Regions from separate parts of the Luteococcus japonicus genome, predicted to be linked through region 3. Evidence: predicted binding sites of a transcription regulator. Region 3 holds the regulator's gene; each other region holds the start of a gene.

Region 1 (10,660 bases), 2.1 Mb from region 3:
TCCTCCAGCGCGGGGCGCAGGATGGCGCGGCGCGCCAGGTAGCGCCTTCGCTGCTCCTCGACGTGCGCGTGGTCGTCCAGCGCCGCGGCCATCGCGTCCTGCACCGGGCCCGGCAGCATCATGCCGCCGTGCTTGCGCAACTCCAGCAGTTCCATGCAGAGCTTCTCGTCGCCGGCGACGAAGCCGCCACGGTAGCCGGCCATGTTGGACCGCTTGCTCAACGAGTGCACCGCCAGCAGGCCGTCGGCCGAGCCACCACAGATGTCCGCGTCCAGCACGCTGTACGGCTCCGCGTCCCACGCGAACTCGCCGTAGCACTCATCACTGGCCAGCACCGCACCGGTCTGGCGGGCGTACTCCACCCAGGCGCGCAGCTGGTCCTTGGACAGGATTGCGCCGTGCGGATTGGCCGGGGAATTGATCCAGACCAAGGCGGGTGTGCCCTCAATCTGCGACGGGTCTTCGCAGCGCTGGATCTTCGCGCCGACGATCGCGGCACCCACCTCATAGGTCGGGTAGGCGGTGCTGGGGATGACGACCAGGTCGTCGGGGCCCAGGCCCAGCTGGGTGGGAATCCAGGCGACGAGCTCCTTGGTGCCCACCACGGGCAGCACATTGCGCTCGGTCAGGCCCGACGCCTTCCAGCGTCGCTCCAGGTAGCCCAGGATGGAGGCCCGCAGCGCGGGGGTGCCCCAGACCGTGGGGTAGCCGGCCCAGCGGGTTGCGGCTGCCGTGAGCGCGTCGACGGCGACGGCGGGCGTCGGGTCCACCGGGGTGCCGACACTCAGGTCACAGATGCCACCGGGATGCGACTGGGCCGTCTTCTTGGCCCCGGCCAGGCTGTCCCACGGAAAATCGGGCAGGCGAGACGCCACCGGCGCCCGCCTGCCCGATTCCATGGCAGGTTCGGTGCTCATTCGCCCTGGGGCGGGAGAGCGGCGACCACGGGGTGGTCCTTGTCGATGGTGCCCAACTTCGAGGCGCCGCCGGGCGACCCGACACCGTCGAAGAAGTTCACGTTGACGTCGTAGTACTCCTTGAACTCCGCGGGAACGTCATCCTCGTAGAAGATGGCCTCCACCGGGCAGACCGGCTCACAGGCACCACAGTCCACGCACTCCTCGGGGTGGATGTAGAGCATGCGGTTGCCCTCGTAGATGCAGTCGACGGGGCATTCCTCGACGCAGGCACGGTCCTTGATGTCCACACAGGGCTGCGCAATGACGTAGGTCACTGGGGTCTCCTCAAAATCATGAAGTTCGTGGGATGAAACTCGCGGTCGGCGCCGCATTCCAGCGTCGATGGACCAACTCTACAACGCTGTCACAGCGTCACTTGCAGGTGATCTCGTCCGTGGGCGAGTAGGTCCAACTGTAGGGTTCGCGCTTGACAACGCTGCCGCCCTTGTAGAAGAGGCGGGAGTAGTTGACGGTGAAACCGGGCGATGCGGCCTGGGCGTGGCAGTTGTCACCCGAGCGCTCCAGCTTGCGTCCCGTGGTGAAGTTCGACTTGTTCAGCGCAGTGGACTCCACCTTGTCGTAGACCGGTGTGGACCACACCTTCACGGTGATGGAACCCTTGTTGCCGGGCGTGGCCTTGTTCACATAGGCCTGCATGATGGCGCCATAGGGGCTGTCGTTCTTGAACTTCACGTCGATGCTGCCGTAGTAGAGCGTCGCCTCGCGGCCCGCCGGGTAACGGTCGAAGTACATCGTGTGGGGCTGGTGCTCCACGTGCTCCAGCCCGGAGAAGAACAGGGCGTTGAAGACGGTGGTACCGCTCTGGGAGATGCCGCCGGCATTCTCCTTGACCATGTGGTCGCCCGAGATCACCCAGCCGTCGACGAAGCCCGAACCGGCGGTGCGCGGCCCGATCGTGTCGTTCATGCTGAAGGTCTCACCGGGCGCGATGTAGGTGTTGTTCACCCGCGCGGCAGCCACCGAGAGGTTGGTGTTGCGGTACTCGGCGTAGGGGAAGGTGGTGGTGAACTCGCCCGTGACCTTGGTGACCTTCGCCTTCTGGGCCGCCGCTGTGGTGTGCTCCGGCTCCTTCTTGGTCACCGGCATCTTCAGGGTGCGCTCGGCGCCGGTCTTGGTCATGGCCGGAGGCACGAGCTTGTCGAAGGCCTTGCGGTCGATGCCCTCCCCCGGCTTGCCGGGGACCAGCGTCGGCTTGCCACCGGAGAGTTGCCACTTGGCGTCCTGCGGTGCCTTGAGACCCAGCGGTTCGGCCTTGCGCTCGGCGGCCTTGAAGAGCTTGTCCAGGTTGGGGGTGGCGACGAAGTTGCCGTCCTTGGTGCTGATGGTGGTCAGCTCACCGATGCCGGGGCCGGTCAGCTCCACCTTCTTGTCCTTGCCGACGTCGAGCAGCAGCGGTGCGCTGACCCGCGGCTTGAGGTCCTTCTCCGCGAAGGTCTTGGCCTCCGCGGTGGTCAGCTCGGGTTCGGCCCTCGTGATCGGCGCCTCGACGGTGGTGCTGGTCAGCCAGGCCTTCTTGACGGCCTTGGTTGCGGCGTCCAGGTCCAGCTCGGTGCCGGTCACCCCGTCGGTGACGGTGATCTTCTCGCGCTGCATCTCCACCGTGGCGTCGACGGGCTTGGCGGCGAAGGTCTTGGCCTGGGCATTCACGGCGGCCTGCAGGGCCTTGTCGTCGACGTCGGTGACGAGCTTCATCTCGCCGCCGCCGCGCAACACATTCCAGATGTGCGAGGGGTTCAAGGACTTCCCAGCGCCCGCCTGCTCGATCGTGGCGGCGTAGTCCACGCGCATCCCGGCCTGCGCAGGGGTGATGGTGGCCTTCTTCGCTCCAGCCGCGAGGGTGATGGGAGCGTCGGCGCGCTTCTGCAGCGCGTCCTTGAGGGTGGCGGTGGCCTGCTCGGCATTCTGTCCGCCGACGGAGACACCCTCGACGGAGGCATTGCGCGGCAGGTCGTCGCCCGCCATGGCGTAGCCAGCGCCGTAGACGCCGGCCGCGAGAACGGCCAGCGAGCCCAGCCCGAGGGCGGCCCAACGGCCACCGCGGCCCTTGCGTTCAACGTCGGTGGAAGTCACAGATCGGTCCCCTGACCAGCCGGGGGCGCGCACCTGGATCGCGCCACAGTGTCCACCAGTCTACGACGCACAACACACTTTCCAGCTGACGGACTGACGGACCAGGTCGTCGAATCCGTCGGCCAGGGTGCGCCGCACCGTCGGGTGGACTTCTGGATCGGCCAGCGTGCGGCGGGCAGCGTCGAGTACATGTTCGTCGGCGACACCGTGTGGGAAGCCGGCGCGGACGGTGCCCGTCAGCCCCCACCCCTGGCGCAGCCGCGAGGTCTGGCTGATCCCGGCGAACCACTCGACGGCCAGTGGCTGGACCAGGGCGTACTGGCCGGGCAGGAAGATGCCGGCGGCGATGGCGGAGACCTGGTACGCACTGGCCTGCGCGTCGTGCAGCACCCGGTCCAGGGCGGCCCGCTTGACCGACGACGCCGGGGCGCTGGCGCGGGCGGTGAGGGCATGCAGCTGGCCTGAACTGGACGGGTCCCGGGCCAGTTCGTCATCGACGAGCCGGGCGTCCTCCCCCAGGGCCACCAGGCTCTGGATGGCTCGCCAACGTTCCTCCGGGCCCAACGGCCGCGGCGTCTCGCCCGCCAGCAGTCCGTGGAGCACGTCGGTGTGAGTGGTGCTGGCGATCACGGCGCGCTGGGCCAGCAGGTGGTGGTCGCCCTTCGGCTCGGCCCCCTCCAGCAGGTGCAGGGCGGCGTCAGCCAGCCGCGCGCCCCGTGCCGGGCGCACATCTGGCGGTGACCAGACGGTGGCGCAGGCGTGGGCCAGGTCCAGTGCAGCCGCCAGCAGGGTGGCATCCGGCTCGACAGCTGCCATGGCCAGCAGCTGGTCCTGCAGCGCGCCGGGTGCCACCCGCGCATCGCGCAGGGCGTCATGCAGCAGGCCGAGCAGTGCGGCCCGCGGGGTGGTGGGCAGCCGATGGGCCGCGACGCTGGTCAGATCCGCCCCACCGACGACCAGCGGCCTGATGCTGGCCCAGGCGGTGTCATCGGCGTCGGGAAGCACCAGGTCACCCGGCTCGTGCCGCAGGTCCAGCGGCGTGAGGTCGTCATGGGCGACGGCGCGACGCTCGTCGCGCAGGCTTCCTTGCGGGGTGCGAACCTCGACGTGCAGGGCGTGTGGCCGGGGCTTGGGGGTGCCGACGCGTTCCAGCCGCAGCGGCCCGTCGAGAACCTGGATGCGGTCGGGTCCGCTGGTGGTCAGCCAGGCGTCCCACCAGTTGTCGAGGCCGTCGACGCCCTGCGCCCGCCACGCATCGACCAGGTCTGCCCTCGAGGCGTTGCCGTGGGCATGGGTGGAGATGTGGTGGCGCAGACCCGCGAAGAAGGCCTGGTCGCCCATCCAGGCGGCCAGCTGGCGCAACACGGCCGCGCCCTTGGCGTAGCTGATCCCGTCGAAGTTGGCCAGCGCCGCGGTGGTGTCCTCGGCGCCATTGCCCGCGACGGGGTGGGTGTTGGGGCCCTTGTCGGCGGCCAGCCCCCAGGTCTTGCGTCGCAGTCCGAAGTCCGCCCACAAGGGGTACTGCGTGTGCTCGGTGCAGATCCGGTGGCCCAGGTATTCGGCGAAGGACTCGTTCAGCCACAGGTCATCCCACCAACGCATCGTCACCAGGTCCCCGAACCACTGGTGGGCCAGCTCATGGGCGATGGTCCCGGCGCGGGAGGCCCGCTGGGCCTGCGTGGCCTGGCCGCGGTGCAGGAACTGTTCGCGCAGCACCACGCAGCCGGGGTTCTCCATGGCGCCGGCGTTGAAGTCGGGGGCGAAGACCTGGAGGTAGTCACCGAAGGCATAGGGGATGCCGATCAGGTCTTCGTAGGCCGCCAGGCACGCGTTGGTCACCTCGAACAGGTCCTCGGCGTCACGGTGCAGTTCGTCGGACAGGCCACGACGGGCAAGCAGACCGAGCCTGCCCCTGGTGATTTCCACCCAGGGTCCCGCGACCAGGGTCACGAGATAGCTGGCCAGCGGCTTGTCGGTGTCGTTGCCGCGCACGATCCAGCCGTCGGGGGCCTGGACGTCGAAGCTGTGCCGTGCCTTCTGGTCGGGCTGGTCGACGGTACAGAACCAGCGCGGTGCGGCATCCAGGAAGCTCATCGCGTACAGGTAGGTCCCGTCGCCGGCCGCGTGGTGGCGGTGCAGGCCTTCCCCGTCGCTGGAGAAGCGCATCGTGGCCGTGACCTCGACGATGTTGTGTTCCGCGAGGTCGCTGAGCCGCAGGCGATTGCCGTCCCAGTCGGGTTGTTCGACGAGCACGCCGTTGACGCGAACCTCGTGCAGGCTTTCGGCCTTGAGGTCCAGGAAGGTGCCAGCGCCGGGTTCGTGGCAGTCGATCTCCAGGCGGCTGCGGCTGCCGAAGGTGGGGATGTCCAGGTTGTCTGCGGAACTCAGGTCCAGTTCCACCTGCACGCTGCGCAGCGTGATGGTGCGGGAGCGTTCGAGGGCCTCGTCGTGGCGCAGAGTCATGGCACCATGCTCGCACCACTGGGCTTGCAGTATGGGGCAGACTGGCGGCATGAGCGAGAACCGCAAGGACGTGGCCGCGCGACACGAGGCCGTCTGCAAGAACTTCTCCCGGATCGTTGACGGGGTGCGTGACTGGAGCGCGCCCACGCCCGTCGAGGGCTGGCAGGCCGTTGACGTCGTGCGCCACCTGGTGGAGTGGTCCCGGGGAATGTTCGGTTCGGTGGAGGGCGTGACCTTTGGCCAGATCGGCAGCGTCGACGCCGACCCGGCCGACGTGTGGCGCCACCACTGCGAGCAGATGCAGATGCTGCTCGAGAACTCCAAGGCCGACAACCTGGTGCTGGAGAACGAGCACTTCGGCAAGCAGCCGCTGGTGGATGCGGTCGCCAACTACTACGTGCCCGACGTGTTCATGCACAGCTGGGACCTGGCCACCGCGACCGGGCAGGAGTCCGGGCTGGATTCCGCCATCTGCCACCAGATGCTTGAGGGCATGGAGAAGCAGGAGGAGATGCTGCGCGCCTCGGGCCAGTTCGGCACCCGCCAGCCGGTGGCCGACGACGTCTCCAGCGAGCAGCGGCTCGCCGCCTTCATCGGCCGCGACCCATACTGGGCCCCGCCGGCCGAGTGACCGACGAGGTGGCGCTGGCCGGCGGGAACATGGTGTCCGTGCGCCGGGTGGGTGACCGGGTTCTGCGTCCCGCTGGTCCGCTGGGTCTGGGGCGAGGCCGCACTGGTCTCCAGTGCCACCCTGCTCCGGGCCTTCCACGAGGCGTCGCGGCACTGCCCCACCGACGGTACGTGGCAACAGGTGACGCGTGAGCCGACAGAGGTGGTGTGCCACAACGACTTCGCGCCCTACAACCTGGTCTTCCGTGAAGGGATGGCCGTCGCAGTGATCGACTCGCCCGGCTTGACCGGCTGGTGGCCGCCTACGGGGCGGACTTCTCCCACGACGAGGTGATGCGGATGGTGGCGCAACGCCTTGAGTACCTCGCCGATTTGAGCGCCGCGAAGGCCGTCGAACTGGGCAAGCCCCACCTCGCCGAGCACGCCTCGGCCTACCGAGCGGACTTGGAGTGGGTCAGGCGATGCTTGGGGTGACCGGGTTGTGGATCACCCAGGAGCGTGAGGGCGTGACCAGGTAGGCGAAACCGTCGGGGGAACGCCAGAAGAACATGCCCGGAGCGAGTTGTCTCAACAACCAGCCACCGTGGGTCTTGGCCCGGTGCACCGTCCGGGAGAGTGGACCGAGGTTGTCCGGCCGAGTCAGCCCTTCCCCGTTCCCGGAGTTCGGTTTCCCGTTCCCCGAGTGTGGTTTCTCGTTCCCCGAGCTTGTCGAGGGGGCCCGCCAGGGATCGGTGTGGTCCAAATCACACACCCGGGCGGGCTTCTTCGAGCCGGGGAAGACCTCATACGGATTCCGCGCGGTCACGACCTGACGCATCCGGGCAGAAATCTCATAGCTGTCACTCGGAGTGATGGTGGAAGCGTCGATCACCGGCTTCACCGTGACCCGAGTGCTCTGCAGCAGCTCGGCCATCCACTGCGCCAACACCGGACCACACCGCTCGACCCGCGCGATGCCATCCAGCTCCGCGACCGTGTTCTCCTCCACATGCACCACCACCGTCGCCTTCGGCAACAGCAGCTCCGGATCAACCGTGATGGTCCCGCAGGTGTGACCCCGGGAACCCTTCGCCGGACACCCAGCATCCTCGGGGCCCTCGTCGTCGAACGGCAGTTCGGGATCATCCGCGGCATCCAGCAGGCTGGCCTGCAGCAACTGCAACACCCGCGCCGGAGTGGCGAGGATCCCCAACGCGGTCGAGCGCCGCACATCACGGGAATCGGTGGACCCACCCTGGGCAAGGATCCCCGCCACCCGGTCCAACTGCGCATCCAGGAAGATCCCATCAGCAGCATTCACCACCGCCGACACGTCGGTGACACCATGCCCGGACTGCCCGATCCACACACCCCGGGACGACTGTGCCTTCTCGTAGTCGTCCTGGGCCTGCTCCGGTGGCGTCAACGCGAGGACCAGGCCTTCGGCGGTCTTGATCAACCGATACGCCGAGACACCCTCCACCAACGGAGCGAGTTCACGATCCACCACCAGAGCCTGCTTCAAGGGGAGACTGGCGGTCTTGGCGACGATTGCCCGGGCGACGCCGACCCGCAGGAACCCGTCGCGCATCTTCTGCCACAACAGGGGCAGCCGGTGTCGCAAGGACAACGCATCCCCGATCAGGCAGTCCGCCGCCTCCCGGGCGATGTTCAACGCCGCCGCAATCTCCAACGACGCGAACTCCGCAACCTCCGGCGTCCCGTCATGACCCAAGCTGACTGCTCGTTCCCCGAACAGCACCGCTGTGGATCCGCTGGGCTGGTCAGCAGGATCAGCGGCGTGGAGGTCTGCGAAGTGGGCTGCGAGTTCGAAGGCTTCGGCCTCGGCCATCCAGGCTCTGCGGCGGGCGGACAGCATCGCATCGACCGTCTGTGCCGAGGTCAACTCCTGCATCACGCACCTCCCCCGAGAGCGTCGAAACCAGTTCGAATGATGGTTCTATTCTAGGCTCTCCAAAGAGACTATGACAAGGTATTTCTTTCGAAGAACTGTGCGCAGGGAAAGCCCTCGACAGGCTCGGGGACCGGGGTCGAGATCCTGCCTCGGGGACCGGGGTCGAGATCCTGCCTCGGGGACCGGGGACGAGATCCTGCCTCGGAACCGGGGTCGAGATCCCCCTCGGGGGCCGGAGCGGGCCCCCGCTACGCCTGCAGAGCCAGGGCGAAGGGCAAGACCGCGGAAGCGCCGGCCTCGCGCAGAGCGACGGCGGCGACGGTCATCGTCCATCGGGAGTCCACCAGGTCATCCACCAGCAGCACCGGTCCGTTGATGCCGGCCAGCTGCCGGGACAGATGCTCGTCGACGACGATCCGCCCCCACACCCCCGCCAGCCGGAAGGCGGAATTGCCACCGTGCTCCCCCGTCGGGCCACCCTCGGCCAATGCCAACGCACCCAGGTCCGTCATCCGCCCCAGCCGCGCCAGTCCGCTGGCCAGCGAAGAGACCAGCTCCGGATGCGAACGCGAGGGGATGTGCGCAACGGCCACCGGACGCTCGGCCCAGTCCCAGTCCCGCAGCACCGGGATGCAGGCCTTGAGCACGTCGTCGGGCACCGGCGCATCGGGCTGCGCCAGCAGGGTGCGCAGCCGCTGCCCCGTGCCCAGGTCCGTGAGCCGGGCCAGCACCCGTCCATTCTGTGGCCCGGTCTTGATCTTGCCCTTCAGCGGCACTCCCAGCCGGTCCATGCCGGTGGGCCACATGCCACGGGGCTCCAGCAGGACGCCCGGACGGTCCAGCGCGCTGCGCGCCGCCACCACGGCTGCCTCGGGCAACGACTCGTCGTACCACTGCCCGGCGCAGACATCACACCTGCCGCAGTCGGCGGCCTCGGGATCATCAAGGGACGAGGTCAGGAAGGCCATCCGGCACCGGTCGCCCTTCTGGTAGTCCAGCATCAACTGTTGCTCGCGCTGCCTGGCCTCGGCCACCCGGGCATAACGCTCGGCGTCATAGGTCCACGGCCGCCCCGTGGCGGTCCAGCCACCCTTGACCCGCTGCACCGCACCGTCCACGTCGAGCACCTTCAGCAGCAGTTCCAGCCGGGTGCGCCGCACGTCGACGATGGTCTCCAGGGCCGCCGTCGACAAGGGCTTGCCCGCAGCGGCCAGCGCGTCGATCACGGTGGCGGCCTGCTGCTCGTCGGGCATCGAGGAGGTGGCGAAGTAGTGCCAGATGTCACGGTCCTGCGCGCTGGGAAGCAGCAGCACGTCGGCATTGATCGCACCACGGCCAGCGCGGCCCACGTGCTGGTAGTAGGCGACGGGTGAACTGGGCGCGCCCAGGTGGATCACGAAGCCAAGGTCAGGCTTGTCGAAGCCCATGCCTAGCGCGGAGGTGGCCACCAGCGCCTTCAACTCATTGCCGCGCAACGCATTCTCCAGCTGCTCACGCTCGGCGACGTCGGTGCGTCCGGTGTAGGCCTTGACCGCATAGCCCGCGTCGGTCAGGGCACGGGCCACGTCCTCGGCGGCGGAGACGGTGAGGGTGTAGATGATGCCGGAGCCGTCGAAGTCGCCCAGGTGGGCACTCAGCCAGGCGAGCTGCGTCTCCGCATGCGGCAGCTTAAGCACGCCCAGCCGCAGCGACTCGCGCGCCAGCGGGCCACGGATGGTGAGCACCTCATACCCGCCGGCACCCAGTTGCTCCGCGACGTCGGCCACCACCCGGGAATTGGCCGTGGCCGTGGTGGCCAGCACCGGGGTGTCGGCGGGCAGCTCCGTCAACAGGTCCTTGATCCGGCGGTAGTCCGGGCGGAAGTCGTGCCCCCAGTCGGAGATGCAGTGCGCCTCGTCCACCACCAGCAGGCCACACCGTGCGGCAAGATCCGGCAGCTGCTCGGCCCGGAAGGACGGGTTGTTCAGCCGTTCGGGGCTGATCAGCAGCACGTCCACCTCGTCGCGAGCCAGCGCCCCGGAGACCTCGGCCCAGTCCGTCGCATTGGCGGAGTTCATGGTGACGGCCTTCACCCCGGCGCGCTCCGCGGCGGCGATCTGGTCCCGCATCAGGGCCAGCAGCGGGGAGACGATCACCGTCGGGCCAGCGCCCTGGGCCCGCCGCAGTGCGGTGGCCACGAAGTAGACCGCCGACTTGCCCCAGCCGGTGCGCTGCACCACCAGAGCACGTTGCCGCTGCTCCACCAGCGCCAGCACGGCCTCCAGCTGCCCGTCGTGGAAGGTGGCGTCCTCACGCCCCACCAGACGTCGCAGGACGGTCAGGGCCTGCTCGGCCACCGAATCCCCCGCAATCCGTTCCGGCTCACGCACGCGACGCACCGGGGCGGCCTGCGTCAGGTCCTCGGGCGGCAACCACTCGTCGTCGGGCGGCGGGGACAGCTCGTCCCACGGGTCGACGGGTGCCTCGTCGGGCAGCGGGGGCAGGTTCGAGGTCATGGCTCCACCATAGGAGCCACCACCGACAAACATGATGGTAGGAGTCTCGTGGAGTCGTGACCCTGCCTCTGACTGGTGCCCTGCTGGGCTACCGACAAACTGATCAGTCCGGCTCCACGAGGCCCAGG
Region 2 (10,660 bases), 370 kb from region 3:
TCCGTCACCGCCGGCCGGGTCCGTCGGTTACCCTCCAGTGTAGGTCGGCCGACGGCCCGGCGGAAGGCGCGGGGGGGCCCGGTTCAGCGACGGGTCAGCGACGCCCGCTGCACCGCGGCCGGTCCGAAGCGGTTGACCACCTCGTCGGCCACCAGTTCCACCTCCCGCATCCCCCGCTCCGGGGCATCCAGTGGCAGCTGCTGGAAGGCCTGGTCCGCCTCCACCAGGCCCTCCACCCTGACCCCCACCCGTCGGATCCGGGCCCGCTGCAGCTTCAACCTGCCGAAGGCCCGCCAGGCGCCGTCGAAGACCTCGTCGGTGACATCGGTGAGACTGTCCAGCGTGATGGTGCGGCTGGTGGTGGAGAAGTCCGCGAAACGCACCTCCACGCACACCACCCGGCCCAACATCCGTGCCCGACGCATCCGGGAGGCCACGCGGCCGCTCAGCCGCAGGATCTCGGTGCGGACCATGGCCGCGTCATCGGTGTCCCGGGCGAAGGTCTCCTGCGCCCCGATGGAGCGTTCGGTCTGCTCCGGCACCACCCGTCGGGCATCCCTGCCCCACGCCAGGTCATGCAACTGGCCGCCCTGGTTGGCCCCGAAGGCGCGCTGCAGCGTCGCCCGCGGGGTGTGCGCCAGGTCCGCCACGGTCAGCAAGCCCAGCTTGTGCAGCCTCCCGGCCGTCGAGGGGCCCACCCCCCACATCGCCTCCACCGGCAACGGGTGCAGGAAGTCCAGCACCTCCTGCGGGCGCACCAGCACCAGCCCGTCGGGCTTGGCCTGCTTGCTGGCCAGCTTGGCGACGAACTTGCTGGGCCCGATCCCCACCGAGCAGGGCACCTGCTGTTCGTCGGCCACCTGGGCGCGCAGCCGCTCCCCGATCATCACCGGGTCCCCCAGCCGGCGAAGCGCGCCGGTGATGTCCAGGAAGGCCTCGTCGATGCTGGCCGCCTCCACCTGCGCGGTGACGGTCTCGAAGATCGCGAAGACGCCGTGCGAGACCACCTGGTAGGCGTCGAAGTCCGGAGGCACCGCCACCGCCTGTGGGCACAGCCGCCGGGCACGCGTGGAACTCATCCCGCCCTCGATGCCATACCGCCGGGCCTCGTAGTTGGCGCTCAGCACCACGCCACGATGCGCTCCCCCGACGTACATCGGACGACCCCTGAGCTCCGGGCGCCGGGCCATCTCCACCGATGCGTAGAAGGCGTCCATGTCCACGTGCAGGATCACCCGGTTCATCGTCCGGAGCTTCCTGGTGAGGAGTGCCACAGCTTGCGTGGCGCCTGGCTGGCGGGCACCCCTGCGGGTTTCACGTCGGCATAGGGCGACTGCTTGAAGCCGCTGGCATGCACCAGCACTCGGCGCTGTCCCATCCCCCCGGCGCGAGTCCGCCCCTCCCCAGGCCCTTCGGCAGGCTCGGGGGACGAGGAGGTGGCTGGCTCGGGGACGGAGGGACGGGCAGGCACCCGCTCCACAAGCTCCAGCACCGCGGCCAGAGCCTGGCGTCGGGAGGCGCCGGTCTCCAGCCTCTCCCGCCAGACCTGGTGCAGTTCGGTCAGGTCCCAGGCGCCGGTGGCGCGCAGCGAGACCCCGCGCGGGCCGGTGCGACGCAGCTCGCCGCGCACCACCAGCAGCCAGGAGGAGAAGACGGTGCTGGCATAGGGCCCCTGGGCGTCCTCGAAGAAGGTGCAGTCCACTGGTCCGGTGGCGTCGTCGAGGGTGAGGAAGACCACCCGTCGGCCCGAACGCACCGGCGGGGTCTGGGTGGCCACCTTGACCCCCGCCACCAGCAGGTCCGCCTTCTGCCGGTGCTTCAGCAGGTCCGTGGAGCTGACGGTGGCCAGCTCGTCGAGCAGGTCCCGGTAGCCGTCGACCACGTGCCGGCTGACGTCCAGGCCAAGGATCTCCAGCTCGGCCGCGAGCCGCTCGTCGTGGTCCATCTCCGGCAGGCCGGTGGCCGCGACGTCGGTGGGGACCTCGACGAGCTCGGCCGACGAGACGGGCAGCTCGGCCGGCGAGACGGGCTCGGTGAAGTCCAGCGCCAGCTGCACTCCGGCCATCCGGTCGGCGGCATGGCCGGGCGTCGTGCCGCTGCGCCGCAAGCCACGGGCGCGGCTGGCGGTGCGGGCATCCACCCGGGACTGGCGCACCAGGTCAGCCAGGGCCAGCAACAGGTCACGGCGGGTCAACCGGCCGTGACGCAGCACCGACGAGGGCCTGCCGACGCCGTACATCCCGTCGAAGGCGCCCGCCAGCACCAGGTTCTCGGCCAGGGGTGCACTGACCTGGGCACGGGCCCAGAAGTCGCTGAGGCTGGTGAAGGGCTGGGCGGCGACGATCCGGGCCACGTCCAGTTCGCTGATCCCCTTCACGTCCGCCAGGCTGATCCGGATCCCCCATCCCCGCCCGTCGGGGAGCCCCTCGACAGGCTCGGGGATCTCGGCCATCGTGAGGGACTCCACCCGATAGGTGGCACCCGAGAGGTTCACGTCCGCGCCCAGCACCTCGATGCCGCAGCGACGGGCCTCCTCCAGCACCAGGCGCTTGGGGTACATCCCTGGGTCATGGGTCAGCACCCCGGCCAGGAAGTGGGCCGGATGGTGCCGCTTCAGCCAGGCCGACTGGTAGGTGGGCAGCGCGAAGGCCGCGGCGTGGGCCTTGCAGAAACCGAAACTGGCGAAGGACTCCAGCACGTGCCAGACCCGTTCCACCACCCGCGACGAGTAGCCACGCCCACGAGCCAGGGGCACGAACCAGTCCTTCACGTCGAGCTGCCCCGCGGGGTCGCCCAGGGCCCGTCGGGCCTCGTCACCCTGGGCCAGGCTGCAGCCGGTCATCACGGAGATGATCTTGATGATCTGTTCGTGGAAGACCACCACCCCGCCGGTCTCGGCCAGCACCGGTTCAAGATCAGGATGCAGGTAGCGGGGCGGTGACCATCCCTGACGGGCATTGAGGAAGGGGATCACCATGTCCGACTTCACCGGCCCGGGACGGAAGAGGGAGATGTCGATGATGATGTCGTTGAAGGTGGAGGGGCCGAACTTGCCGACCAGTTCGCGCTGACCGGGTGACTCGATCTGGAAGCAGCCCAGGGTCTGGGCGTGGCCGATCATGTCGTAGACCTCCGGATCGTCGAAGGGGGCCAGTGCGTCGATGTCCGGGGCGCTGCCGGTGGTGCGCCCCAGCTCGGTCAGGGCATGGGACATCGACGACTGCATCCGGATGCCCAGCACGTCGAGCTTGAGCAGGCCGATGTCCTCCACGTCGTCCTTGTCGAACTGGCTCATCGGGAATCCGCTGAAGCTGGTTTCCAGTGGAGTGCGTTCGCGCAGCGTCGAGTCGCTCAGGATCACCCCGCAGGGGTGCAGGGCGACGTGTCGGGGCAGTCCGTCGAGGGACTCGACCAGCTCGAAGAAGAGGTCCAGACGGCGTTCGGCCAGGCCGGCGGCGCGCAGTTCGGGCAGGTCCCGCAGGGCCTTGCGGGCGTCGCGGGCACGGATGTGTGGGAAGGCCTTGGCGATGGCGTCGGCTTCGTTGGGCGGCATGCTGAGCGCGGCGGCGACATCGCGCACGGCGTGGCGCACCCGGTAGGTCTCCAGCATCGCGACGCAGGCCACCCGGTTGCTGCCGAAGGTGGCGAGGATCTTCTCGTAGATCTCCGTGCGACGGGCGGACTCGACGTCGAGGTCGATGTCCGGCAGCGCCTGGCGCAGCGGGGACAGGAAGCGTTCCATCACCAGCCCGTACCGGATCGGGTCCACCCCGGAGATGCCCAGCAGGTGGTTGACCAAGCTGCCGGCCCCCGAACCGCGGGCGGCGCAGCGGATGCCCATGTCGCGCACCAGCTGCACCACCTCTGCGACGGTCAGGAAGTAGGAGACGTAGCCCAGCCGGGCGATCACGTCGAGTTCGTCATCGAGCCGGGAGCGCACGGCCTCGGTCATGGCGCCATAGCGGTCGGCGACACCGGCCTCACAGCGGCGGCGCAGTTCCGCCATGGCCTGCTCGGTGGTGGTGCCCAGGGTCTCGAATTCCGGCAGGTGGACCTCACCCAGACCCAGGTCGCCTCGGGGGTCCAGCCGGCAGCGCAGCGCCAGCATCCGGGTGTCGGCCAACAGTCGCTCGGCACCTCGCTCCCCACGCCCGGAGAGCCTGGCCACGTGTTCGGCCAGCTGCAGCATCTGCTTGCCACTCTTGAGGTGTGCCTCGGCATTGCGCCGGTCCACAGTGCGGGCGTCCAGCGGGACGAGCCGCCGGGCGGCGTCCAGCACGTCGAGGGTGACTGCCTGGCGACGTTCGACCATCCGGACCTGGTTGGTGAGCACACCGGTCAGGCCGTGCTCGTCGGCGATGGCGAGCATCCCGGCGGCCTGGTGGGCGCTGCCGATCCCGTGACCGCCGGCCTGGTGGTTGGTGACGGCGACGACCAGCTGGGCCGGGTCCACCACATCCAGCCAGCGACGCAGTTCGGCGCGGGCCAGGTCCGGCTGACCGGAGGCAATGTGCAGCCCGTACTGGCTGTCCGCACCGAGGGTGACCACCAGATCCCCACCTGAGGCATGGGAGGCGAGCAGTTCCCGGCTGGCGACGGGCCGCCCCCTGTCCCCACCCAGATGGGTGTCGGTGACCAGCCCGCACAGCTGGGCCCAGCCGGCGCGGGAGGTGGCGGTGGCGACGACCCGGGGCAGCCGCGGGTCGCGCATCCTCGTCACCTGGGCGCTGCGACGCTGGTCGTCGAAGGGCACGGCCAGGTCCACGCCGATGACGGGCGCCACGCCGGTGCGCAGGCAGGCCTTGGCGAAGCGGATGGCGCCGTAGAGGCCGTCGCGGTCGGTCAGGGCAAGGGTGTCCATGTCCTGGGCCGCGGCCGCGGCGACGAGTTCTGCGGGGTGGCTGGCGCCGTACTGCAGGGAATGGCCGGAGGCCACCCTCAGGTGCACGAAGGGATCCATCACACCCTCAGTCCATGACGGCGCGCAGCTGCCAGCTGCCGTCGGAGGGCTTGTTTACCAGTTCGTAGATGCCGCGGCTGAAGGAGCGGCCATTGGCGGCCTCCACCCGCCAGACCTCCCGCTCGCACAGCAGGTCCGCGTCGGCCCCCTCGTCCGGGGATCCGGCGGTCCAGTCCCCGCGCACGGCCCGTGCCCGGGGGGAGTCCCACCAGGCGCCGGACTCGATCCAGCGCTCCTGCAGCGCCAGCACCCGCCACAACCGGTTGCGCCACAGGAACTGGCTGGGCCCCTCCTGCTCACCGACGCGACCCAGCCGCACCTCGATCCGCTCGTCGAACCTGCGCATCCCACACCTCCGACCTTGAATCGAACAATCGTTCGAACACGGAGAACTATAGATGCCTCCTCCGACAAAAGGTCAAGCTCGCAGAAGGACCAGTGAGTGAGTCATGATGGATCCATGCCGTCCGCCAGCCCCAACTCCTCCGGACCGGGTCTGCCGACGGACTTCGCGGCCGTGCTGTCCGCCGCCATCGCCCAGCGAAACCTCACCCTGGACCGCATCGCCCAGCACCTGCGCGAGAGCGGAACCCCCATCTCCATCGCCACCCTGAGCTACTGGCAGACCGGCCGTTCCCTGCCCACCCGCACCCGCTCCCTGATGGCGCTGCGGGAACTGGAGAAGGTGCTGCGCGTCCCCGACGGAGGCCTGACCGGAGCCCTGCCGCAGGGCGCCAACCGCAATCCGCGGATCAGCGGCGCCCTGATCCGGATTGGCTTCAACCCGGACCCGGACTTCGCCAACCAGACCCTGCAGGACAGCATCGAGTTCAGCCTGGCGCGTACCACCCAGAGCGAGACGACCCGCCAGCTGTTGCGCGCCGAGACGGCCTGCCTGCACCGCATTCCCCTGGTCCTTCGCCAGGAGGCGTCCTCCCGATGCCTGCCTGTCGTCGAGCCAGTCGCCGGCTGCTCCTTGGGCGATGTGACCACGGTGGACAACGGCCTGGTGATCGCCGAACTGAAGCTGTCACGCCCCGTGTCCCAGGGCGAGACGGCCCAGATGGAGTACCGCGTGGTCTGGGACATCGCCGACGATGAGGACTTCGGTTTTGCCCGCGTCCTGCCCAGGCCGATCGACCACCTGGCCATAGACGTGCACTTCCTTGACCGGCGTCCCCGCCTCGCGACCTACACCGTGCGGCCGGGAGCCGAGAACGAGGACCAGCACCCCGCGTCACAGCAGCTCGAGCCCACCCGCCTCGTCCAGCTCTCCCTCGCCGACCCCATCCCCGGCGTGCACCAGCTTGGCTGGGAGTTCTGACACGAGGCACTCGTCGACCTGTCCTAGTCTTCTGGGCATGGAACTTCTCCCCATGACCTTCGCCACCGGGTGGGCCTCCGGCCTCAACGCCTGGGCCACCGTGCTCGTCCTGGGACTGCTCGGCCGTTTCGCGAATGTCGGTGAGGTTCCGCTCGGCTTCCAGCGCACCGATGTGCTCGCCGTGATGGCCGTACTGGCCACCATCGAGCTGCTGGCGGACAAGATCCCCCTGGTGGACTCCACCTGGGATGCCGCCTCCACCGTGGTGCGACCCGTCGCGGGTGCCGTGATCGCCGCACTGATCGCCGGCAACACCGGTTCGCTGACCACCATCACCCTGGCCGGCGTCGGCGGCGTGAGTGCCCTGCTCAGCCACATCACCAAGTCCGGGCTGCGGCTGGCCATCAACACCTCCCCGGAACCGGTCAGCAATGTGACCGCCTCGGTGGCCAATGACGTCTCGCTGGTGGCCGTGTTGGCGCTGGCCGCGGAGCACCCCGTCCCGGCCGCCGTCGCCGCCGGCGTGATCCTGCTGGTGGGGCTGGTGCTGTTCGCGCTGGTCTTCGCCCAGATCCGACGAGGAGTGGGTGTGGTGCGCCGCAACCTGGCCCGGCTGCGCTCCGGCGGGGCGGGCCTGTGACGGCCGCGTCCTCGAACTCCCCGGCCACCGTGCTCGTGACCGGCGCCACCCTGTCCGGAATGGCAGCGGCGGCCCGGCTGGCGAAGGCCGGGCACCACGTCGTCCTGGACTCCGACGGCCTGCCCGACGGTGGCCACTGGGCTGCCCACTCCCACCTGGGCGTGGAGGCCGATGAGCTGCCGCAGCTCTTCCGCCTGCCGGCCACCTGGCGGGACCTGTTCAAGAAGTCCGGCCGCGCCCTCGACGCGGAACTGGCCCGCAACCAGCTGCGGCTGGTGCCAGGACCTCCGCAGGTGCACCGCTTCGCCGACGGGCGCGAGCTGCACCTCCCGGCCGAGCGGGGGGCCCAGTTCCATGCCATCTCCGAGGCCTTCGGTACGCCCGCCGCACAGCGGTGGACGGCCCTGCTCGACAGTCTCGACGAACTGTGGCAACAGCTGCGGATAGTAGGGCTGGAGAGGCCGGTGGGCCCCGATACCTTCAACCGCGCCACCCGTGCCGCACTGCTGGCCAACAGCAGCCTCGACGAACTGGCCGAGCAGTCCGGCGATCCCCGGCTGGCCCGGATCGTGCGTAGTCAGGGACCGCTGGCGGGAGCCGCCCCCGGCCGCCTGCCCGCCCTGCTGGCCGTGCGGCTGGTGCTGCACCGCCGCTTCGGCTTCTGGCAACTCGTCGATGCCGACGGCGTCGCAGTGCGCGCCTCCCGGATGGTGGACCTGCTCACGGACCGGCTGCGGCTGCGCGGCGTCGAGCGGACGGGCGAACCCGAACCCCTGCTGGGATCCGGCCTGCCGGACCTGTCCCCCATCCAGCCGGGCAGCACGGCACCGGCCGATGTGCACCTGGACGCACTGCCCCGTCGTGCCATGAGTTTCCTGGGGCGTCCCGTGGGGCGCCCCGCCATGGCGCCGACGGTGCGCCAGGTGCTGGCCGACCGGATGCCCGAGGAATTGGAAGGCCTCTCCCTGTCCCCCGAGGAGACGGAGGTCTCCCACGGGATCGTCGAGGTGGTGGACCACTCCGCCGGCGCGCCCGTGGTCACCTGGCACCGCCCGCTGCCTGACGGACGGGTCCTGCAGACCATCCACGACCACAACCAGCCACGCCCCGACCTGGCCTGGGGCCTCGCGCCCAACTCCTTCCGGGCCTGGCAGCAACGGCCCCTGCTCGGCGGAGACGGAACGTGGGCCGCGGCGTCCACCAGCCATGCGGGCCCGGACCCGTGGGGGGAGCTGTTGAGCGCCGCACTGGCCGTCTACGAGATCCATGAACACCTGACGGGCGATGACATCCGGCCCACGAACAAGGAGCAGCCGCGGCTGCCCCGGCAGGCGCGCCCGAGCGGCGGCTGACGCGTCGCGGCAACTGGCGTAAAGTGGTGAGGCAAGTCTTCAGTGAGGAATCCCTTTGACCGAGCCGCAGCACCCCGACGAGACCACCGACCAGCAGGCCCTGCTGGAACGCGAGATCGCCCTTGAGCAGCTCCATGTCGACCGTGTCCATGCCCAGTTGGAGGTGGCCACCGCGTCGGCCAAACAGGTGCAGGCGGAGGGGCAGAGCAAGTTCGTCACCGACCGCGGCAACTGGATGCGCGAGGAGGACGGCACCGCCCTGTTCGAGCGTGACGCCTTCGCCTTCCAGGCCGCCAAGCGGCTGGCAGTCCTCGACGCGGAGCACGAGGGCCTGGTCTTCGGCCGCCTCGACCTGCGCGAGGAGGAGCACCGCTACATCGGCCGGATCGGCGTGCGTGACGACGACTACGAACCGCTGGTGATCGACTGGCGTGCACCGGCCGCGGAGCCCTTTTACCGGGCCACGGCGAACAATCCGATGGACGTGATCCGTCGCCGGGTGCTGCGTTGCCGCAATGACAAGGTGATCGGCATCGAGGACGACCTGCTGGACGACTCGGTGCACACCGACCTGCCCGTGATCGGCGAGGGTGCGCTGATGGCGGCGCTGAGCCGTGCCCGCGGGCACCAGATGAAGGACATCGTCGCGACGATCCAGGCGCAGCAGGACGAGGCGATCCGCGCCCCTTACCAGGGCATGACCGTGATTGCCGGCGGGCCGGGCACCGGCAAGACCGTCGTCGCCCTGCACCGCGCCGCCTATCTGCTGTACTCCAACCGCAAGCGGCTGGAGAAGGGCGGGGTGCTGGTGGTGGGCCCCTCGACGGTCTTCATGAACTACATCGAGCGGGTGCTGCCCAGTCTGGGCGAGGACTCCGTGACGCTGAAGTCGATCGGGTCGGTGGCCAGCGACGTGCTGCGCACCGCCGTCGACCGGGTGGACGGTGCCGAAGCGGCGACCCTGAAGGGCTCCCTGCGGATGCTGCCCTTGCTCAAGCGGCTGGTGGCCTCCCCGATGGTGGAGTACGACGAGGCGCTGCAGGTGAGGGTGAGCGTCAAGGGCGAGGTGCTTACGCTGAAGGCGGACAAGCTGCGCCGGATGCGCTCCGAGCTGCTGGCCACGCACCGCAACAACAAGTCCCGCGAGGTGGCCGAGCAGGCCGTCGTGAACTCCCTGTGGAGCCGCTTCCCCGCCGACGAGCACGACATCGACCGGGACCAGTTCGAGGAGCTGGTGACCAGCCAGGCCTCCTTCCAGATGGCGATGAACGCGTGGTGGCCAAAACTGTCGGCACCGCGGGTGCTGGCGCGCTGCGCGGATGCCGAGCTGCTGGGCCGGGTGGCCGGTGACCTGCTCGACGAGCGCGAGCGCCGGGTGCTCGCCGACAGCTTCGCGACCACCGTCGGCGGCGACGAGGACGACGAGCGCTCCGCTGGGTGGTCCGTCGCCGACATTGCCCTGCTCGACGAGCTGGTGAGCATCATCGGGCCCTCCCCACGCTCCGAGGAGCGGGAGGAATCGCTGTTCATCGAGGGCGGCGAGGCCGTGCAGGAGCTGGTGACCACGGCGGACATCCTGCGCGACGAGCGCGACGAGAGCCTGGACGACGAGCCGCACAACACCTTCGCGCACGTGCTGGTGGACGAGGCGCAGGACATCACGCCGATGCAGTGGCGGATGCTGCGCCGACGGGGTCCGCAGGCGTCGTGGACGCTGGTGGGTGACCCGGCACAGTCGTCGTGGCCGGTGCCGGCCGAGACGGAGCAGGTGATGAAGGAACTGATCGGTTCCGCGCCACACCGCACCTTCCGGCTGACGAAGAACTACCGCTCCCCCGCCGAGGTCTTCGACTTGGCGGCGAAGGTGATCACCCCCGTCTTCCCCGAGGCCGACCTGCCGGAGGCAGTGCGCTCCACCGGAAACCAGCCGGTGCTGGCGGTGACGGACCGCGACGGATTGATGGATGCGCTCGGCGAGCAGGTGGCCACATTGGCCGAGCAGGTGGACGGGACGATCGGCATCATCGTGCCGCCGAACCTGATGCGCCAGGTGCGCCGCAATGCGTCGCAGCAGCAGCAGATCGTCGCGAACCTGGAACGGTGCGTGGTGGTGACACCGCTGGAGAGCAAGGGCCTGGAGTATGACGGCGTCCTGGTGGTCAGCCCCGACGACATCGTCGAGCAGACGCCGGGCCGCGAGCGCGTGCTCTACGTCGCCCTCACCCGCCCGACGCAGCGCCTGACCATCCTGGACGTCGACGGGAAGCCGGGAGCCTGGCGCCGGGCGCTGTGAGCCGCCGGATCCGGTTGAAGACCTTCCAGTCGCTGGAGCGGGTGCGGGAGCTGGGGCCGGTGACGCCTTGGTGGGCAGTTGGGCCCATGTC
Region 3 (10,660 bases):
AACGCTATGAGCGCCTGCTGGAACTGGTGAACCGCACCGCCTGGGAGGAGAACCAGAAGCTGGAGGGCACCGAGGTGGAGGTGATGTTCGCCGCCGGTGAGGGCAAGAAGGATGCCGAGACCCACCGGATGAGCGGGCGCGCCCGGGACAACCGCCTGGTGCACGTCGCGGTGCCCGCGGAACCGGAGCTGCGGCCCCGCCCCGGTGACATCGCCACCACGGTGATCAGCCACGCCGCGCCGCACCACCTCAATGCCGATGGTGGGATCACCAACCTGCGGCGGACGCGCGGCGGCGACGCCTGGCAGGCACGCCACGAGGCCCCGCCCACGCCGGCCGGGGTGAGTCTGGGCATGCCGTCGGTCGGCCAGCCGAAGGCCTGCCCCGTCCTGCGTCCGGTGTCGTGACCGGACCACCGGCTCAGAGGTTGCCGGTCTCGTCCTTCAGGAAGTCCTGACCCTGGTCAACCTTGTCGGCGTACTTGGCGTCGGTCTTGCCGTCGACGAAGTCGCCGGCCTTGTCGATGCCCTGGTCCACCTGGGCCTCGTGGCTGTTGGCGGCGTCGCGAGCCTTGTTGGCGAGGCTTCCCTCGCCGCCGTTGATGACTTCCTTGACCTTGTCAAAGATTCCCATGCGAAACTCCTGACGTGGGGGACCACGCCCCTGTGGGGAGATCCTTTGTCCATGGTGGGCAGAGGCAGAGGCAGGGGCATTCGGCAGTTTTTGGTGCCGCATTGTGCTCGTGGCGCAATGCCTCCCCGACTTGGGTCAGGGACGCAGCGCCCCGCACAATGGCGAAGTGAACCTTCCGCTGGTCGTCATCAACGGCCCCACCGCGTCCGGCAAGTCCAGCCTCGCCATCGAGGTGGCCCTGGAACTGGTCCGACGCGGCCAACCGGCAGAGATCGTCAACACGGACTCGATGTTGGTCTACCGGGGGATGGACATCGGCACTGCCAAACCGACGCCGGCCGAGCTGGCGCTGGTGCCGCACCATCTCGTCGACGTCGCGGAGATGACCGAGGCCGCGTCGGTGGCTGACTTCCAGACCCGTGCCCGGGTCACGATCGAGGAATTGCGCGGCAGGACAGTGGTGCCGGTGCTGGTGGGCGGATCGGCGCTCTACGTGCACGCCATCCTGGACGAGTTCTCCTTTCCCGGCACGGATCCCGAGGTGCGGGCCCGGTGGGAGGCCCGGTTGGCCGAGGTTGGTCCCGAGGCCCTCCATGCGGAGCTTGCGTCCAGGGACCCCGCCGCGGCGGCGGGGATCCTGCCCGGCAATGGACGACGCATCGTGCGTGCCCTGGAGGTGCTGGAGTTGACGGGCGGCTTCACGCCGCAGCTGCCCGAGTGGAGCTATGCGCTGGCCGACGTGCTGCAGTTCGGTCTGCACCTGGAACGCGAGCAGATGGACCGGCGGATCGACGAGCGGGTGGACCAGATGTGGGCTGACGGGTTGGTCGACGAGGTGCGGCGCCTGGTGCCCCTGGGGCTGCGTGACGGCCTGACGGCCTCCCGGGCCCTTGGCTATCGCCAGGTACTGCAATTCCTCGACGGGGAGCTCACGGAAGGGGAGGCGATGGAACGCACCAAGAGTGGCACCCGACGTCTTGCCCGCAAGCAGTTGGGCTGGTTCCGTCGTGATCCCCGGATCGTCTGGTTGCCGGCGGGTGACCCGGCCAATGTGGAGACCATCGTGCGCGCCACGCTGGAACACGAATGTGGACCGGACGGTCCGGAGGGTGGCCGAGTCGCTAGCGTTGCCCCATGAGGAAGTGGACCTTCGCCAAGGGGCATGGCACCAAGAACGACTTCGTCATCGTGCGGGACCGACATGGCACGGTGCGCATCGATGATGCCGATGTGCGCTTCCTGTGCGATCGTCACGCCGGCATCGGCGGCGACGGCCTGCTGCGGGTCACCAAGGCGAGCTCCATCCCCGAGTGGGAGGGCGACCCGGACCTGTGGTTCATGGACTACCGCAATGCCGACGGTTCCATCGCCGAGATGTGCGGCAACGGTCTGCGCGTCTTCGTGCGCTACCTGATGGAGGAGGGGTTGGCCTCGGGCGAGTCCATCCCCGTCGCCACCCGTGCCGGGCTGCGCACCGTGCAACCGCTGATCGACGGCCGGTTGCGCTGCGGCATGGGTCCGGTGCGCCTGGCTGACGAACCGGTGACCGTGACCATCGAGATCCCGCACCTCGGACCGCAGGGGAGCTGGCAGGCCACCGCGGTCGACGTCGGCAATCCCCATGCCGTCTGCTTCCTGGAGGACAGCGACGTCTCCCTGGTCGAGCTGGACCTGGGTCGGGAACCCATCTGGACGCCCGCCGACCGGTTCCCTGCGGGCACGAACATCGAGTTCGTCGAGGTCATCGACGAGCGGCACATCTCCATGCGGGTGCACGAGCGGGGCGCGGGCGAGACGTTGAGCTGCGGCACCGGCACCGTGGCCGCCGCCCATGCCTACGCCCGCCGCGCCGGACTGGTCGACGGCGAGGTGCGCGTCGACGTTCCTGGGGGCTGGGTGGTGGTCGGGCTGGGGGAGCAGGAGGCGACCCTGACCGGCCCCGCCGTGATCGTGGCGCGGGGCGAGACCTGGTTGCCGGACAACCTGTGAGGGCTGCTCGGGCAGTGGCGCACGGATAACCATTGGCGTGATGGCTGTGCGGGTGACAAGCTTGTCCAACGATGACTCCACGCCGATACCCTGACCCCACGCCCGAGCCCGACGACTTCGACGACCTCTACGAGGACGCCGACGATGCGGACCTCGATCCCGACGGCGAGGACCCCGAAGCCCTGGTCGACGACTACGACCGCGACGGGCTGCAGTTGGACCTTGCCGAGCGGCTGTCGCTCAAGCGCGTCGCCGGCATGTCCACCCAGGTGGAGGACATCAGCGAGGTCGAGTACAGAGACCTGCAGCTGGAACGCGTGGTGCTGATCAGCGTCTGGACCGGCGGCTCCGAGCAGGACGCAGAGAATGCGATGACCGAGCTGAAGGCTCTGGCCGAGACCGCCGGAGCCCAGGTGCTCGAAGGGCTGATCCAGCGTCGCAAGTCGCCCGACCCCGCCACCTACATCGGCCGCGGCAAGGTCGACGAACTACGCGAGGTGGTGGTGGCCACCGGTGCCGACACCGTGATCTGCGACGGCGAGCTCCAGCCCGCACAGCTGCGCAATCTCGAGGACAAGGTGAAGGTGAAGGTCATCGACCGCACCGCCCTGATCCTGGACATCTTCGCCCAGCATGCCAAGAGCGTCGAGGGCAAGACCCAGGTGGAGCTGGCCCAGCTGCAGTACCTGCGCCAGCGGCTGCGTGGCTGGGGCGGCAACCTGTCCCGCCAGGCCGGTGGCCGGGCGGCGGGAGGCGCCGGAATCGGCGGCCGTGGCCCCGGTGAGACGAAGATCGAGACGGATCGTCGTCGGATCAACACCCGCGTCGCGATCCTCCGCAAGCGGATGCGCGACCTGGACGCCACGCGTGAGAACAAGCGGGCGGACCGCAAACGCAACCGGATCCCGTCGATCGCGATCGTCGGCTACACCAATGCCGGGAAGTCGTCGCTGCTGAATCGGCTCACTGATGCCGGAGTGCTGGTGGAGGACGCCCTGTTCGCGACGCTCGACCCGACCACCCGCCGTCACACCACGCCCGACGGCCGGGTGTACACCCTGACCGACACCGTCGGCTTCGTGCGTCACCTGCCGCACGACCTGGTGGAGAGCTTCAAGTCCACCCTGGAGGAGTCGGCGCAGGCCAACCTCCTGCTGCACGTGGTGGACGGTTCCGATGCGGACCCGGTCGGCCAGATCCAGGCCGTGCGCACCGTGCTGAATGACATCGATGCCGGGGACGTGCCCGAGCAGCTGGTGATCAACAAGACCGACCAGGCCAGCACCGAGGCGCTGTATGCGCTGCGCACCCAGTTCCCGGAGGCCATCTTCGTCTCCGCTCGAACCGGTCAGGGCGTCGACCAGCTGCGGGCCGTGGCGGAGAGTCGGCTGCCCAGCCCGGAGATCAGCGTCGACGTGCTGATCCCCTACGAGCGCGGTGACCTGATGGACAAGATCCACAAGCATGGCCAGCTGATCACCCTGGAGCACACCGGGGAGGGGACCCGGGTGGTGGCACGCGTGCACCCCGAGCTGGGTGGTGAGCTGAAGCCCTTCCAGGTCACCACCGGGTAGGCTTGCTCGGTGCCCGACGCCGAGAAGACCCCATCCGAGAAGACCGCTGGTCAGCACAGTTCGTCGGACGTGCTGGCGGCGGCCGTCGAAGTGATCGGCGGCACTCCGCGCGAGGGCCAGCAGCGGATGGCCAAGGCGATCGAGCAGGCGATCGAGACCGGCGAGCACCTGATCGTTCAGGCCGGCACCGGTACCGGAAAGTCCCTCGGCTACCTGGCGCCGGCCCTGCTGCACGTGCAGGGCAGCAAGCAGCGCATCGTGGTCGCCACGGCGACCCTGGCGCTGCAGGCGCAGCTGGCCAGTTCCGACATCCCCAATGCGCTCAAGGCCGTCGCCAAGGTCACCGGCCGGGAACCTTCGCACGCCATCCTCAAGGGCCGTACGAACTACGCCTGCCTTCTGAAGACCCGCGACGGCATCGTCGATGACCAGGACACCCTGCTCGGCGGGGCCGACCTGGCCGCCAACCTCAAGGAGTCGAAGGCCGACGTCGAGTCCGTGCTGGGCGCCGAGGTCCTGATGCTGCGGGACTGGGCCGAGGAACAGCTCAAGGCCAAGGGTCTGGCGGACCGGGACGACGCCCCCACCCACAGCCCGCGCGCGTGGGGGCTGGTCTCTATGCCGGTGCGCGAGTGTCTGGGCGTGCAGCGCTGTCCCTATGGCAGTGAGTGCTTCGTCGAGTCCTCCCGGGAGAAGGCGCGCGGATCCAGTCTGGTGGTCACCAACCACGCACTGCTGGCCATCGACGCCATGCACGGTGGTACGGCGCTGCCGGAACACGACATCGTGATCATCGACGAGGCGCACGAGCTGGTCAGCCGGGTCACCGGCGCCGCCAGCGACGAGTTGAGCCCTCAGACCGTCGAACGCGTGGCCAAGCGCGCCCTGCCGTGGCTCAGCGATGACCTGGGCCTGGAATTCCTGGAGTGTGGCGACATCCTGGCCGCAGCCCTGGAGGACTCGGAGCTGACCCGGATCACCGCGCCGTGCTCCGCCACCACGGCCTTCGAGACCATCCGCGACGTGAGCCGCCGCGTGGTCACCGGCCTGGGCAGCAAAGGGGAGAAGGGCAAGAAGGACGTCGACCCCGAGCAGCAGCAGGCGGCGAGCGCCGTCAAGGAGGTCTTCGACATCGCCGAGCGGATGGCGGCGCTGGGGACCAATGACGTCGTGTGGGTGAGTGAGCGTGAGCGCTTCGGACGCCAGGCGCAGGTTGCGCCCCTGAGCGTCGCCGGGCTGATGCGTGAGCGCGTGCTGGGGGAGGCGACGACGATCCTCACCTCCGCCACCCTCAAGATCGGTGGGGACTTCAACCAGGTGGCCGGCCAGATCGGTCTGCGCAAGAGCGACCGGCTGGAGGGCGAGCGGCATGACCCGGACAATCGGCTTGCCTGGCGGGCACTCGACGTGGGCACCCCCTTCACCTACGCGAAGCAGGGCATCCTGTACTGCGCGACGAGTCTGCCCAATCCCCGGCGCGAGGGGATCACCCAGGAGGCGCTGGCGGAGATCGCGGAGCTGGTCTGGGCGGCGGGTGGCCGCACCCTGGGCCTGTTCGCCTCGCAGAAGTCCGCGGAGGTGGCGGCGGCGCACGTGCGCAAGCAGCTGCCGAAGATGACGATCCTGTGCCAGGGGGACGCGCAGCTCTCGGATCTGACCAAGCGTTTCATCGCCGAACCGGAGGTCTGCCTGTTCGGAACCGTCAGCCTCTGGCAGGGCATCGACGTGCCCGGAGAGACCTGCGAACTGGTGATCATCGACAAGATCCCCTTCCCTCGTCCCGACGATCCGCTGATGCAGGCCCGCCAGCAGGCCGTGGTGGATGCCGGTGGCAATGGGTTCATGGCGGTGGCCGCCACCCATGCTGGCCTGCTGATGGCCCAAGGGGCCGGGCGCCTGATCCGTCGCGTCACGGACAAGGGGGTGGTGGCGGTGCTGGACGCGCGGCTGGTCAAGGCCCGCTACGGCGGCTTCCTGCGGGCCTCGATGCCGGACTTCTGGATGACCCAAGACCGTGAGGTGGCCGTGCAGGCGCTGCGTCGGCTGCAGGAGGGCCGGGGCTGATGGAGGAGTTGCCCCACGGCAGCCACTTCCAGCGTCTGGACCAGGCTCGCGTGCGCCGCTCCACCGCCGAGCTCCAGACGTGGATCCGGGATCGTTTTCCCGACCGCACCCTGTGGGAGGTCTGCGGGGAGCTGGGGGCCCTAGTGGACGAGGTGGCACTGCGCGACGGGCTGAACCAGCGCAGGATCCGCGCCGCTCGGATGCTCTCCCGGCTCGCGGTGGTGCTGGTGGTGGCCTTCCTCACGGGAACCGTCGGGCTGGCCGTGCTGGACCTGGTGCGGGGAGGCCAGTTCCAGGCGGTCGACTTCCTGCCATTGCTGGAGACCATCATCAACACCTCCGTCTTCGGCGGCTTGGCGGTGCTCTTCCTGCTGGCCGTCCCGGAGCGGATGGAGCGGGCCCGGATCCTGCGGGTGCTGCACCGGCTGCGCTCGCTGGCGCACGTGATCGACATGCACCAGCTGACCAAGATCCCGGGGCGCGACGAACTGGCCTCCGCCGATCTGGGGGCCTATCTGGAGCAGTGCTCGGAGATGCTGTCGCTGGTGGGCAAGACAGCCGCCCTGTTCGCAGAGGACACCACCGACGGCGATGTCCTGGATGCGGTGGAGGGCATCGAGGCGCTGACCTCCGACATGGCCCGCAAGGTGTGGCAGAAGATCGCCATCATCCAGCCGGACTGACCAGCCCGGTTCACACCTTGCGCAGGACGGCGACGACCTTGCCCAGGATCCTGGCGTGGTTGCCGTCGATCGGGGAGTAGGCCTCGTTGTGGGGCATCAGCCAGACCTGGCCCGGTGTCTTCTTCAGCGTCTTGACGGTGGCCTCGTCGTCGAGCAGCGCGGCCACGATCTCGCCATTGTTGGCGTCGGCCTGCTGGCGCACCACCACCCAGTCGCCGTCGCAGATGGCCGCATCGACCATCGAGTCGCCATGGACCTCCAACATGAAGATGGTGCCCTCACCCACCAACTGCTTGGGCAGGGCGAAGACGTCCTCCACATGCTCCTCGGCGAGGATCGGACCACCGGCGGCGATCCTGCCGACCATCGGTACGTTCACGGCACTCGGTAGGGCATCACGGATGCCGGTGATGTCGGCCGGCTCGGAGGTCTCGGGGACCGGCTTGGCCTTGGGCTTCAGGGAGTCCGGGAGGTGCAGTTCCATGGCGCGGGGTTGGCCGTGCACCCGTCGGATGTACCCGCGATTCTCCAGCTGCTTGAGCTGGTGGGCGACGCTGGACGAGCTGGCGAGGCCGGAGGCATCGCAGATCTCACGGATGGTGGGCGGATAGCCGCGCTGGGCGAAGGAGTCCCGGATGATCTCCAGGATGCGACGCTGGCGCGGGGTCAGTCCATCGGGATCCGCGGGGCCGTCCGGGAGCGCCTTGAGCCGTCCCCGTCCCGCCAGCTCGCGGCGCACCTGCTCATTGCTGGGCCGGCCCACCGGACGCTTGCCCTGGGGGCTGTTCTTCTCGTTCCCTGTCGCCATGGGGCAAGCCTAGTGCCCGGAGGCGTTCGATTCAAACATCTGTTCGAGGTTGTGGGGTGGCATTTGCGGGTGCTCCGGAGGTCTGTTCACAAAAAATGTCAGAGGCACCTGTTTGACTCATCATGACCTCGAACCGCGGGTGTCGACCATCGGCCGACACGCCATCATTCGAATGGATGTTTGATTGGAGCGGGGAGGGGCGCTAGTGTTGAGGCATCGAACACCTGTTCGACGAGCGGATGGCTCGCCGGCGGGATTTCGCCCAAGAAGCAAGGAGCAACCATGAGTGCATCGCTGATCGCCAAGGCCAATGCCGTCACCCCGGCCAAGGTCCGCCGCCGCGTGCGTGAGCAGCAGCTGCGTGGCCCGCAGGCACGTCCGGTGCGGTTGACCGCGCCGGGCGGGCGTCCGCTGCAGCCGGTGGCTCCCGGTGGACACGGCGCCCCGGTCGAGCTGGTCTGGGGGTCCGACGCGCGGGGGCGCGCCGCACGCCCGGCCAGCGGTCAGGTCCAGCTCACTGATCGCGGGATCCTCGCGGTCGTCGTGCTGTTGGGGCTGATCGTGGTCGCCACCGTGTCCGTGGGCGTGGTGCGATTTCTGGGGGTCAGCGATGCCCCCCTGGAGGAGGCGCCCACCGGCGGTACCGCCGTCGTCGCCCTGCGGAACTGACACGAAGGATGAAGACCTCGACCCTTGGGGGTCGAGGCCTTCATGCTGTGTGCCGTGGGGTTCAGCTCACTTGGTGTCGATCACCAGGGTGTTGCAGATCTTGTCAGCGAAGGTCTGGCGACGGGAGTCCCACAGCGGGAAGAGGTAGCCGATCAGGCAGGAGATGGTGTCCAGGATGTGCGCGATCTGGCGCAGGAAGGCCTTCCCTGCGCCCACGGGCTGGCCGGTGTCGGCATTCACCAGCTGGATGCCCAGCACCTGGCGTCCCAACGAGACGCCGGTCTTGCCGTCCTTGAAGACCATGTTCCAGATGAACCACGCGAAGCCCACGACCAGCAGGATGAAGCCCAGGGTGGGGTTGGTGCCGACCCTCTCGGTCTTGCTCGCGTAGTCATAACCGCCAATCATCGGGTCCGTGATCCGGTTGATGATGGTGATGGGCGCCCAGTCGATCAGGTGGCTGCCCACGCGCTTGATCCACGAGGTCAGCGCAGGGGTGGGGCCGTAGGCCATCTGGCCATAGCCGGGCTGCCCGTTACCCTGCTGGGCATAGGGATTGGCCATTGCGTTCGGGTCCTGCGCGGCCGGCTGCCCGTACTGGGGCTGGCCGTAGGGATCGGCGGCGGGCTGCTGGGGCTGGCCGTACTGGGGCTGGCCGTAGGGATCGGCGGCGGGCTGCTGGGGCTGGCCGTACTGGGGCTGGCCGTAGGGATCAGCAGCGGGCTGTCCCTGCACCGGCTGCTGGCCAAAGGGCTGCTCGGGGCTGGAGTTCTGCGGGCCCCACGGGTTCTCGGGGGTCTTCTCGGGCGGGTTCGTCACGGCAATTCTCCAATTCTGGTCAGGATGCGTCTCGAATGCTAGGGGTGCAGGGGTTCGCCTCATCGGTGGCGCGCCCAGTGGAGGTGGACTCTTCAGACCTCGGAAAGGGGACGGTCCAGCGGCACAATGGGTTCCATGGAACCAACCGCGAACGCGCCGACGGACTTCGATCCGCGTCGTGGGCTCCGGGGGCTCGCGCTGCTGGGGCTGGTGGGCCTGGGCCAGATTTCACTGGTCTTCGTGCTCGGGCGTGGCGTCGCCTGCCCGTTGCGCGAGGCCACCGGCCTCCTGTGCCCGATCTGTGGCACCACGACGGCGGTACGCCACCTTCTCCAGGGGGACGTGGGGGCTGCGTGGGGCGCCAACCCGTTCACGATGCTGATCGCCCTGGCCCTGGCCCTGTGCGCCGTCTGTTGGCTCGTCGAGGTGGCTGGTGGGCCCGCCACTCGTCCGCCACGGCGCCTGCGGCCGCTCACCTTCGAACGCGTGAGCCTGGCGATGGCGGGGCCGGCGGTGCTCTTCGCCATCCTGCGCAACCTGCTCTGATCTGATCGCGGGCTGCCACTCGACACGCCGCGGAAGCGCGACTTCGTGGAGTTTGATTTTGGGGTCCGCGCGGCCTACGGTATCCATATCTAGTGGTTGCAGACATGTGATTAACCCACAGCTAGTGGTTGAAGCACATATTACCGCCACTTGTCCATTTCATCGACGACGCCTGCGCGGTGCCTCGTCGTGTGCTCGAAAGGAGGTTGGCATGCATTGTCCGTTCTGCCGCAATGCCGACTCCCGTGTGCTGGACTCGCGCGCCACTGACGACGGCTGCAGCATTCGTCGTCGCCGCCAGTGCCCCGCCTGCGAGCGTCGCTTCACCACCATCGAACAGGTGCAGCTGTCCGTGCTGAAGAAGTCCGGCGTTGCCGAGCCCTTCAACCGGGACAAGGTCATCTCCGGCGTACGCAAGGCCTGCAAGGGTCGGCCGGTCAGCGAGGCCGACCTGGCCCGGCTGGGCCAGCGCGTCGAGGAGACCCTGCGCGCCAGCGGCATGGGTGAGGTTCCCACCGACGAGGTGGGCATCGCCATCCTCGAGCCCTTGCGCGAACTGGACCAGGTGGCCTACCTGCGCTTCGCCAGTGTCTACAAGCACTACCAGGGCGTCGAGGACTTCGAGGAGGAGATCCGGCGCCTGCGCGCGCCGTCCGCCGAGTCCACCGCCAGCCACTGAACCTTGCGAACGGGAGAGACCCCGGCCGCCTTCTGTTGAGAACACCCCCGAAGAGAGAGTCGAAGCATGACCGAAACCACCAGGACCTCACGTCGCCAGCCCAAGAAGACTGCCGGCCTGACCATCGAGCGGGTCTTCTCCACTGAGGGCGTGCACCCCTATGACGAGGTCACCTGGGAGAAGCGGGACGTCGTCC

Evidence for each region. Region 3 encodes LexA, which represses DNA repair genes until DNA is damaged. Its sites were predicted from a motif close to TCGAACANNTGTTCGA; they were not measured.
Region 1: a site for LexA is predicted at 8,125-8,140, ahead of EDD41_RS05925 (HNH endonuclease signature motif containing protein). Genes of this name have one in related genera too.
Region 2: a site for LexA is predicted at 5,327-5,342, ahead of EDD41_RS14130 (DUF6504 family protein). Genes of this name have one in related genera too.

The regions. Positions count from the first base shown of each region.
Region 1 is NZ_RKHG01000001.1:1,205,136-1,215,795, forward strand. Features, by position in the region: gene dapC (succinyldiaminopimelate transaminase) at 1-917, opposite strand, end outside; gene fdxA (ferredoxin) at 914-1,234, opposite strand; gene EDD41_RS05905 (VanW family protein) at 1,332-3,050, opposite strand; gene EDD41_RS05910 (M1 family aminopeptidase) at 3,111-5,513, opposite strand; gene EDD41_RS05915 (maleylpyruvate isomerase family mycothiol-dependent enzyme) at 5,563-6,144, shown strand; gene EDD41_RS05920 (hypothetical protein) at 6,196-6,477, shown strand; gene EDD41_RS17770 (hypothetical protein) at 6,483-6,617, shown strand; gene EDD41_RS05925 (HNH endonuclease signature motif containing protein) at 6,598-8,037, opposite strand; gene EDD41_RS05930 (RecQ family ATP-dependent DNA helicase) at 8,286-10,532, opposite strand.
Region 2 is NZ_RKHG01000001.1:2,965,830-2,976,489, reverse strand. Features, by position in the region: gene dinB (DNA polymerase IV) at 84-1,244, opposite strand; gene EDD41_RS14135 (DNA polymerase III subunit alpha) at 1,241-4,960, opposite strand; gene EDD41_RS14130 (DUF6504 family protein) at 4,968-5,306, opposite strand; gene EDD41_RS14125 (hypothetical protein) at 5,421-6,284, shown strand; gene EDD41_RS14120 (DUF4126 domain-containing protein) at 6,322-6,924, shown strand; gene EDD41_RS14115 (phytoene desaturase family protein) at 6,921-8,276, shown strand; gene EDD41_RS14110 (HelD family protein) at 8,380-10,569, shown strand.
Region 3 is NZ_RKHG01000001.1:3,332,081-3,342,740, forward strand. Features, by position in the region: gene miaB (tRNA (N6-isopentenyl adenosine(37)-C2)-methylthiotransferase MiaB) at 1-407, shown strand, start outside; gene EDD41_RS15905 (antitoxin) at 421-633, opposite strand; gene miaA (tRNA (adenosine(37)-N6)-dimethylallyltransferase MiaA) at 800-1,771, shown strand; gene dapF (diaminopimelate epimerase) at 1,768-2,622, shown strand; gene hflX (GTPase HflX) at 2,694-4,196, shown strand; gene EDD41_RS15925 (ATP-dependent DNA helicase) at 4,323-6,260, shown strand; gene EDD41_RS15930 (hypothetical protein) at 6,260-6,943, shown strand; gene lexA (transcriptional repressor LexA) at 6,954-7,751, opposite strand; gene EDD41_RS15940 (hypothetical protein) at 8,034-8,420, shown strand; gene EDD41_RS17910 (RDD family protein) at 8,487-9,239, opposite strand; gene EDD41_RS15950 (DUF2752 domain-containing protein) at 9,375-9,785, shown strand; gene nrdR (transcriptional regulator NrdR) at 9,997-10,464, shown strand; gene EDD41_RS15960 (vitamin B12-dependent ribonucleotide reductase) at 10,531-10,660, shown strand, end outside.